Regions from separate parts of the Paeniglutamicibacter sp. ZC-3 genome, predicted to be linked through region 2. Evidence: riboswitches for the same ligand, from Rfam matches in the RefSeq annotation. Region 2 holds a riboswitch; the other holds the start of a gene.
The links. A riboswitch is a leader RNA that binds a small molecule or an ion and turns the genes downstream of it on or off. The one in region 2 is predicted to bind cyclic di-AMP.
Positions count from the first base shown of each region.

Region 1: linked by a shared signal. The riboswitch ahead of OIU93_RS16215 (M23 family metallopeptidase) and the one ahead of OIU93_RS18325 (C40 family peptidase) in region 2 are both predicted to bind cyclic di-AMP.

Region 1 covers NZ_JAOYTG010000018.1:47,760-52,241, reverse strand. Annotated here, with positions in the region: gene OIU93_RS16225 (acyl-CoA thioesterase) at 1-477, opposite strand, end outside; gene OIU93_RS16220 (NAD(P)H-dependent oxidoreductase) at 589-1,143, opposite strand; gene OIU93_RS16215 (M23 family metallopeptidase) at 1,398-2,204, opposite strand; cyclic di-AMP (ydaO/yuaA leader) riboswitch at 2,439-2,632, opposite strand; gene OIU93_RS16210 (ATP-dependent Clp protease ATP-binding subunit) at 3,430-4,482, shown strand, end outside.
Region 2 covers NZ_JAOYTG010000024.1:56,261-60,742, reverse strand. Annotated here, with positions in the region: cyclic di-AMP (ydaO/yuaA leader) riboswitch at 768-948, shown strand; gene OIU93_RS18330 (M23 family metallopeptidase) at 1,129-1,959, shown strand; cyclic di-AMP (ydaO/yuaA leader) riboswitch at 2,062-2,240, shown strand; gene OIU93_RS18325 (C40 family peptidase) at 2,246-3,112, shown strand; gene OIU93_RS18320 (glycoside hydrolase family 16 protein) at 3,578-4,423, shown strand.

The DNA of each region.
Region 1 (4,482 bases), on a different contig from region 2:
GGCCTCCGTGTACTCCTGCGCCAGCATGGCCTGGCGGATCTCGGCGCGCGCGGCCACGCGGTCGGCCGCCCCATGTGCCAGTTGGGCCGCTGCGGCATCGGCCGGCTTCCAGGGCGGGACCACCTTGGCGCGGCGTTGCTCGTCCATTGCCACGAAGACCAGGATGCAGTCCATGGCGGGCTTGAAGACGCGTTCGCGCACGTCGGCGGCGTCGACGGTGACCACCACCTGCATGCTGCTGCGCCCGGTGTGCACGATCCGGGCGGTGACCTCGATCAGGTCGCCGTTTTCGATGGGCCGGGTGAAGTGGACGTTCCCGACGTAGGCGGTGACGCAGTACCCCCCGGAGTAGCCGACGGCGCAGGCGTAGCCGGCCTTGTCGATCCACTCGAGCACGCGCCCGGCCTGGACCGTGAGCCCGTCTTCGGAAACATCGGTCGGTGCGGCCAGGAAGCGCAGCGTCATCACGTCGTTCATGTGCCAATACTAGCCATGTGCCGCCGCAGCAGACGCTTGTGGCCGGCACCCGAAACAGGTACCGGCCACAGGTGCACTCTTCGACCCCGAAGGGTCAATGCCATTTCTGGACTAGTTGCTTTCGGCGGCGGCGCGGATGCCCTCGAGCACTGCCGAAACCTGGCCGACAACCTCTGCGTCGTCCATCGGGTGGGTCTCGGCGAAGCGGACCAGCGAACCCGGGATGGAGAGCTTGACGTCTTCCAGCACGGTGGCGCCGGCGATGCCGACGGCCTTGCGGGCCTCGTCCTGGGCCCACACGCCACCGAACTGGCCGTAGGCGGTGCCGATGACGGCGGCGGGCTTGCCGAAGACGGCACCGGCGCCCATCGGGCGGGAAAGCCAGTCGATGGCGTTCTTCAGCACTGCAGGCATGGTGCCGTTGTACTCGGGGGAAACCAGCAGCAGGGCGTCGGCCGCACCGGCGGCTTCGCGCAGCGCGACGGCAGCAGCCGGAACCTGTCCCTCGACGTCGATGTCCTCGTTGTAGAACGGAATGTCCTCGATGCCGGCGTAAAGGTTTACCTCAACGCCCTCAGGGGCGTTCGCGACGGTGGCCTCGGCCAGCTGCTGGTTGGTGGAACCGTTGCGGAGGGAACCGACGAGGGTCAGGACGGTGGTTGCCATAAGAGGAAGTCTCCTGTTTTTTCGGGGGGTGCTGCTTGATGCGTCAATCAATGTCAACCACGCAATGGGCATCTCGATTCCCCACACGGCCGTGACGAGCAACACATTCTTGGATGCTCGGAAGCGGCCGCGTAGGGAGAATCGTGGGCGTTCTTGCGGTCATTGCCGTGGTGATCTGGATCGTTTCAGCTTTGCAGGACGCCTTCTCGAGGTATACGAAATGAAGTCCGCCAAAAATCGGCGAGTCCTGGCCGTTATAGCCAGCCCTCGGGATTGACCCACTTGCCGTTGACGATGACCTCGAGGTGCAGGTGGGGGCCTGTTGAGTTGCCCGTGCTGCCAGCCAGGGCGACGACCTCGCCGCGCCCGACCTTTTGTCCCACGGACACCTTGAGGGCCGAGTTGTGGTTGTAGCTGGTTTCCAGCCCGTTGCCGTGGTCGATTTTGACGCGGTTGCCGGAGTGGCCGGCCCATTCGGCCTGCACGACGGTGCCGGCGGCGCTTGCCTTGATCGGCGTACCCATGGGAACTGCGTAGTCCAGGCCGTTGTGGTTCATGTACCCCGGACCGGTCGGGTTCTTGCGGAAACCAAAGCGCGACGTCAACCGGATGCTGTCCACCGGCTGGGCGAGCTTGGTGACTTTTCCGGTGTCAGCGGTGGCGGCGGGCGCCGGCTTGGCGTCCTTGGCGACCTTTGCGGCGGCAACGGTCGTGACAGGGGCCGGCTTCTTTTCCTTCTTTTCCACCTTGATGAACTTGCTGGTCACCGAGGCGCGATCGACCGTGAGCTTGTCGCTGGCCGGGGCTTTGACATCCGCGACGGCGGTCTGGGCGACGCGCTGGGGCTCTGGGGCAACCTCCTCGGCCTCCTGCGCGGGGGCGGCAGCGAATGCCAGGGCGGACACGGCGGCGACTGCTGCGAGCTTGTGCGCCAACCCGAGGCGGGGGCGCCGGTTCCGGGGGGCGAACTTCCGAACGCTGTCCAGTTTGCCGGCTTCCGCAGGCATCGGCAGGGGCACCGACTGTGCACCAGATGCGGAAGGGACTTCGGCGGCGGCCATGGATGAAGCGTCCGGGGCCGCTCCATAGCGGAGGCTTGCCACGAATCGGCGGCCGGCATACTCCGTGTCATTCGGGGATTGCGCGGAATCCGGGACCGCGCCGAGTGCGCGGCGGCCCGACCGCCGGGAAGTGTTTTCGCCGTTCGCGATTTGCTCCATGGAAGCGTTGGCGGGCTTGGCATCAACGGGGCCGGACGCGCGGCGGCGCGCGGAATTATGGTGCTGGGTCAAATGATTACCTCTCATGTATCGCCTGCGAAGTTAGCTGTCGGATTCGAGTCATGAGATTAACTCGGCCGAGCCCACCAAGGTGGACTCAACTTCACCCCGAGATCCATGGTGCAAGACCAGGATCGGTTGATTGGGTCCTCCGCCCCTACCGGGAATTTTTACTCCGCGATCCGCCGGTAGGGTTGGGCGAACCGGATCGGGACTGGGTTGCCTAGATGCGACCCGATGTAAAACCCTACGAGGGTAAATACAAAAGTTACAATTCCGTTATCAATCCATGCGGCGGACAAATACGTGGATGCCGACACCGGTCGATGGCTCTCGCTACCTCGATCCCGTATACCCGCACAAGTGCGGACTTCCGGCCCTTTCCATGGTGACTAGGAGCCCGGTCGGATGGCGTCATAGTAGGGCTGCGCCAGCAGCCCGGATTCCATCTGGATGGCAATAGTCAGGAGCTCCCCCGGGACGGTAGCTTAAATGTGATCAAGTAGACGGTGGGCCCGGGCTCTGCGGCGGCGCGGATGGTGCAGTCCAAGCCGGTCGTCGGGCTGATTCCCTCCATTGCGGATCACCACGCCTTCAACCAGTTGCGGATAATGCGGCAGGTTCAGTAGGTGAAGACCCGCAAATCCATCCTGGGTTGGACCTTCTTCCTTAACGGGAACATTGTGGCCGCGGCGAAGTCCTTGTTGATGGACAGGACTATCACCTGCCTGCGTCTCGGCGTGCGGAAAAGGGAACACTGGCACCTCCACGCCTCGGGCAAGAAGGACCACCGTCCCCCACCAGCCGCTTGCCTGAAGGGCAAGCGGCTGGTGACACCCTGAAGCAGGCATATTCCGTGCTGCCGTGCTGAAAGCATCTCCAGGCCGTCGCCCCCGGCATCTCGCCGTCGGCGAACATTGCCCCGCCGGAATCATGCCCGGGAATATCCTGTTGGCATCCGCGTTAACTTGAGCCAAGAGCACTCAAGTATCCAATAGGAGGAAACATGCCAGCATTCTTTGGCCCATCCGGCGCCGGCAACGGCTCTTTCGAGGATTTCCTGGCGCGCTACCTGCAAGGCCAGCGCACCAGCCGCTTCGGGCGCCCCGTCGACATCACCCGACTGCTCAGCCGCCACACGCACGAGGTACTGACCCGTGCCGCGCAATTCGCCGTTGAACACGGCCACACCGACATCGACGCGCTGCACTTGCTGCGCGTGATGCTCGAGATCGAGCCCGTCGACGAGGCCCTGCGCCGCTCCGGGGCCGACGCCGGAGCGATTGCCCGCGACGCCGAACAGCGCTTGCCCGAATCCGGGCCGCGACACTCCGAATCCGCTCCCGCGCTGACCCCATCGGCCCAGCGCGCCCTGCTCGACGCCTACCAGGTCGCCCGCGCCTTCGGCTCAACCTACATCGATCCCGAACACCTGTTCCTGGCGTTCGTGCTCAACACCGAATCCCCGGCCGGGCAGGTGCTCGGCGCCGCCGGAGTCACTCCGCAGACCCTGCAGGCCGCCGCCGAGGGTGCCGAACAACAACGCTCCGGTTCATCTCCGACCCAGCGGAAATCCGCCGAGGCCAACCAGCCCGCCAAGGGTGAGACGCCACTGCTGGAGAAATTCGGCATGGACCTGACCGCCCGGGCCGCCGAGGACGGGCTGGACCCGGTGATCGGCCGCACGCAGGAGATCGAGCAGACCATCGAGATCCTGGCCCGGCGCACGAAGAACAACCCGGTGCTGATCGGCGAGGCCGGCGTCGGGAAAACCGCCGTTGTCGAGGGCCTCGCCCGCGCCATCGTCGCCGGCGAGGTGCCGGATCAGCTGGCAGGCAAGCGCATCATCGCGCTCGACTTGCCGGCCATGGTCGCCGGCACCCGCTACCGCGGCGACTTCGAGGAGCGCCTGACCCAGACCATGGACGAGATCGCCGCGCAGGACGGGGAAGTGATCGTCTTCATCGACGAGCTGCACACCGTGGTGGGCGCCGGCTCAGGCGGCGAGGGCTCCATGGATGCCGGCAACATCCTCAAGCCACGGCTGGCCCGCGGCGAA
Region 2 (4,482 bases):
CGCGTCGGGCTCAACAGATAACCTCATCGCATCTAAGTGGGATAACGGGAATTTGGGCGCTTTTCGGTCTCAGTGGATGGCCCCTGTGGGCGGCAGTGCCGGGACAACGATGTTGTCAGGCTCTTGTCAGCGTTCAGATTCACCGTATTGCGGCGCGTCCCCGACGGTGCTGGAGAGCACCTCCATCGTTCGGTTCCCGAGACCGCCCATGGCCGGCAGGATGTGGTGGGGGATAAACGCATGTGGGACCCGATTAATATCGAGTCCCACAGCGTGCACCGGCCAGAGGATTTAGGTCTCACCGTTACAGCGACTGCAAGCTCCGTTCAAAAAACCTGCAGTCGCCTAGAAAGAGCTTATCAGAGCGTCGTTTCCAGTCGAAGCATCCGTGGTCGTCTGCGTAGATGAGGACTTCTTCCAGGGGCTGCCCTTGAAACGGATGAACCTCACAACCGCTATGCCGGCCTTTCCCTACTCTTCACCTATCACTTCGGCGATCCGTTGCTGCCACACATGTAGGACCAAGGCGGGATTGGACGTGTTCTGACACATGAACACGCGGAAAGGGGGAAGAACGGAACCAGCCGTAGGCGAGGTCGGCGGCCGTATTCGCGAATGAATCCCATGGCCTCACTTTCGCCCGAAGCCCGAGGCCACGCGTTTGCCCGTCGCATGGATTGATAACGGAATTGTAACTTTCTGTATATACCCCGGTAGAGTTAGACGTTGGGTTTCACTTACGCAAATCCGTCCCGATCCGATTCGCATAACCCTACCGGCGGATCGCGGAGCAAGAATTCCCGGTGGGGGCGGAGGACCCATTCAACCGTTCCTGGTCTTGGACCACGGATCTTGGGGTGAAGCTGAGTCCACTATATAGGCTCAGCCGAGTTGATCTCATGACTCGAATCCGACAGCTAACTTCGCAGGCGATACATGAGAGGTAGACATTTGACTCAGCAGCACACTCCCGGCCGCCGTAGTGCTTCCGGACCCGTTGATGCTACGCCTGCTGACGGTTCACTAGAGCAGATCGCGGACACCGCACCGATCGGTGAAAACACTTCCCGACGTTCCGGTCGACGCGCCCTGAGCGCGGTCCCGGACTCCGTTGAGGCCCCCGACAGCATGCAGTACCTTGGCCGCCGCTTTGCGGCGGGCCTGCGCTACGGCGCATCCCCGGATGCGGACGCAATTGCCGCCAGCGAAATTCCTACTCCCCTGGTTGCTCCCACGACTTCGGTTGCCGCGCCCACCGAAGTCGACGAGCTGGACAATGTCCTAAAGTTCGAGCCCCGGACGCAACGCCCCCGACTTGGGTATGCGCACATGATCGCAGCAGTCGCAGCCGTTTCCGGCCTGGCATTCGCCGCCATCACCCCGGGGCAGGATGTCGAGGAAGCTGCCTCGGAGACCCAGCGCGTCGCCCAGACTGCTGTAGCAGATGTCACGGCCCCGGCCGACGACGAGGTCAAGATCGAGCGCGCCTCGCTGACCAGCGAGTTCACCGAGGAAGACAAGCTGGCAACGGTCGTGACCGCTTCCGGCGGCGACGTCACCAAAGTCGAAAGCGGCGGGGTCCTGGCCCAACCGTTGGACACCGTGCGATTGACTTCGCGTTTCGGGTTCCGGAAGAATCCGACCGGCCCGGGTTTCATGAACCACAACGGGCTGGACTATGGGGCCGCGTGCGGGACCCCTGTGAAGGCCAGTGCCGCCGGCACCGTCGTGCAGTCCGAGTTTGCCGGCCACTCCGGCAACCGCGTGCAGATCGACCATGGCAACGGGCTGGAGACCAGCTACAACCACAATTCGGCCCTCAAGGTGTCCGTGGGACAAAAGGTCAAGCGCGGAGAAGTTGTCGCGCTTGTCGGCACCACGGGCAACTCGACCGGTTGCCACGTCCACCTCGAGGTCATCGTCAACGGCAAGTGGGTAAACCCCGAAAGCTGGTTATAACGGCAATTGTCACTGTTCCGTGACCAAAACGTGACTTGTGGATTAGCTTCATATATTCTAAGTAAGTGATCGGGGATCAACCCTGTTCACCGCCGCGGGAAGTGCCGAGCACTGCCAGCCCACGGTGTCCGTTCACTTACTCGTTTGGCAGTGGCGGGGGACCCACATTCGGTTTCCACACAGGAAGCCTTGGGGTTAAGTGGTTCGGCCTGGCGACCGGATTGCCGAGTGACTCCCACTCGAACCCGACAGCTCACCTCGCAGGCATCAGGAGAGGCATTACTACGTGACTACACGTCAAGCATTGGGCCGCCACCGCGCGACCCCGGTTCGGACCAACCCCCTCGAATCCATCTCAAAGGCCGTTGCCTCGAACGCTGGTTCGGTTGGCCGCCAGGCAGCAGTCGTTGCCGCCGCATCCGGCCTGGTCCTCACTTTGGGCGTTCCCGCCCAGGGTGATGTTTCCCGCGAAGCAAGCGCCGTTCCCGTTGAAGGGCTTAGCCCGGAGCGCGTAGCCGTCAAGGCCGTTTCGGTCTCGGCGTCCAAGGACCTGAACATCGAGCGCGCAGCGTTCACCTCCAAGCCGGCACCCGCCCCGGTCGTCGTCGCCGTGGCCGAGGAAGTTACCCCGCGCTCCAACGACACCGCTCCGGTGACCCGTGCCAGCACCAACTCGAAGTCCACCGCTCCGGCGACCCGTGCCAGCAGCGCCTCGGACGCCAGCGCTCCGATGACCCGCTCGAACCGAGATTCCGCCCCTAAGGCCGCCGAGGCCCCCAAGGTCAAGAGCGACTCGATGAACACCGCCAACCTCTCCGGCATCGCGGCAACCGCGGCCAAGTACGGAGGTGTTCCCTACGTCTGGGGCGGCAACACCCCCTCGGGCTGGGACTGCTCCGGCTTCGTCAAGTACGTCTACGCACAGCACGGCATCAACATCGCCCGCGGCACCTCGGCCATCCGCGCATCGGGCCAGTTCGTTCGCACCAGCTCCCCGAAGCCGGGCGACCTCGTCTTCCAGAACGGTGGCGGCCACGTCGGCATCTACCTCGGTGGCGGCAAGATGATCGGTGCGCAGAATCCGACGACGGACACCCTGCTCCACGATGTTACGCGTAACCCCCTCTACGGGTACTACACCCTCAAGGGCTAAGCACAGGCGTTCCGGGGCCCCCGATCGATCCGCAAGGATCGATCGGGGGCCCCGTTTCTTTTTACAAGGATTTTTCAAATGGCTGGTTCTTGGCATCACGCCAGCGATCAAAACGCCACTTTTGATAAATAGTCGCAGGACAGCCGACACGACGGTAAATTCCCCTCCGAAAACCCCCACCGAACCCTTATCGCGTCGAAAAGGGATATGTACCGTTTGTGGTGGAGGGATCTGTAGGAGTTCCCATGCCGGCCAGATGCCGATCGTCCATGAGGCCCCGCAAAGTCATGTCCGGGGTATCCCGAAGGCCGGAAGGCTCAGTGTTCTGATAGATGGAGACCCCGCCTGGTAACGGGCCTCTGCACGCGCGGTCCCGTCGGCAACAACCTGTGAGCTTGCAAGGAATGCACGGGCGGTAGCAACGCACACATTGCTGGGCGCGATCGCTGCGGCTAGCATCGGGAAATGCGCAGGAGGAACGAATTCCGTGTTGGGGCCATGGCCGGATGCATCGGGCTGGGGCTGCTGTTGGCAGGATGTTCTTCCCAGGATCCGATCCCTGAAACCCGCCCTGGCGCGGCTTCCAAGGATGGGATCCTGCTGGACGAGAGGTTCGACGGAAACACGCTGGATACCGCCCTCTGGAATACGTGCCATTGGTGGCAGGACGACGGATGCACGATTGCTACCAACGATGAACTTGAATGGTATCTTCCGCAACAGGTCAAGGTCTCCGAAGGGGCGCTTCACCTGACCGCTGCGCGCAGTGCGATATCCGCATCCGACGGCAAAAGCTATGCCTTCGCTTCGGGCATGGTGACCACCGGGCCGCCGGCCCACCAGATGGGGCCCAAGCTTGCATTCACGTATGGGGCGGTGGAAGTCCGGTTTCGCCTTCCTGCAGGCCGCGGCCTGTGGCCCGCCATCTGGCTGCTTCCCGCCAGCCAAGACTCCCGGCCCGAAATAGACATGTTGGAAGTCACCGGCGAGGATCCTGGTCGCCTGCGGATGCACCTGCATCCCAAGGACAGGTCGGCCCCATCCATCGGAAAGGATTACCTCCTGCCGGGAGGCGCTTCCCTGGCCGACGGCTGGCACACCATCGGCCTGGACTGGTCCCCGGGCAGGCTGGATTTCATCCTCGACGGAAAGCGGGTATGGCGACTGGACGGCAAGCAGGTGCCGGACGAGCCGATGTATCTGGTGATGAACCTCGCCGTCGGGGGCGAGTACCCGGGAGACCCGGACGAAAGCACCCAGTTCCCGGCGACCCTGAGCATTGACCATGTCCGGATTCGTCGCAATGGCTGACCTGGCATCGGTCTGATCGCCTCCTACTGGCGCGAATGCGCAATCCGTTGCGGCCCAGA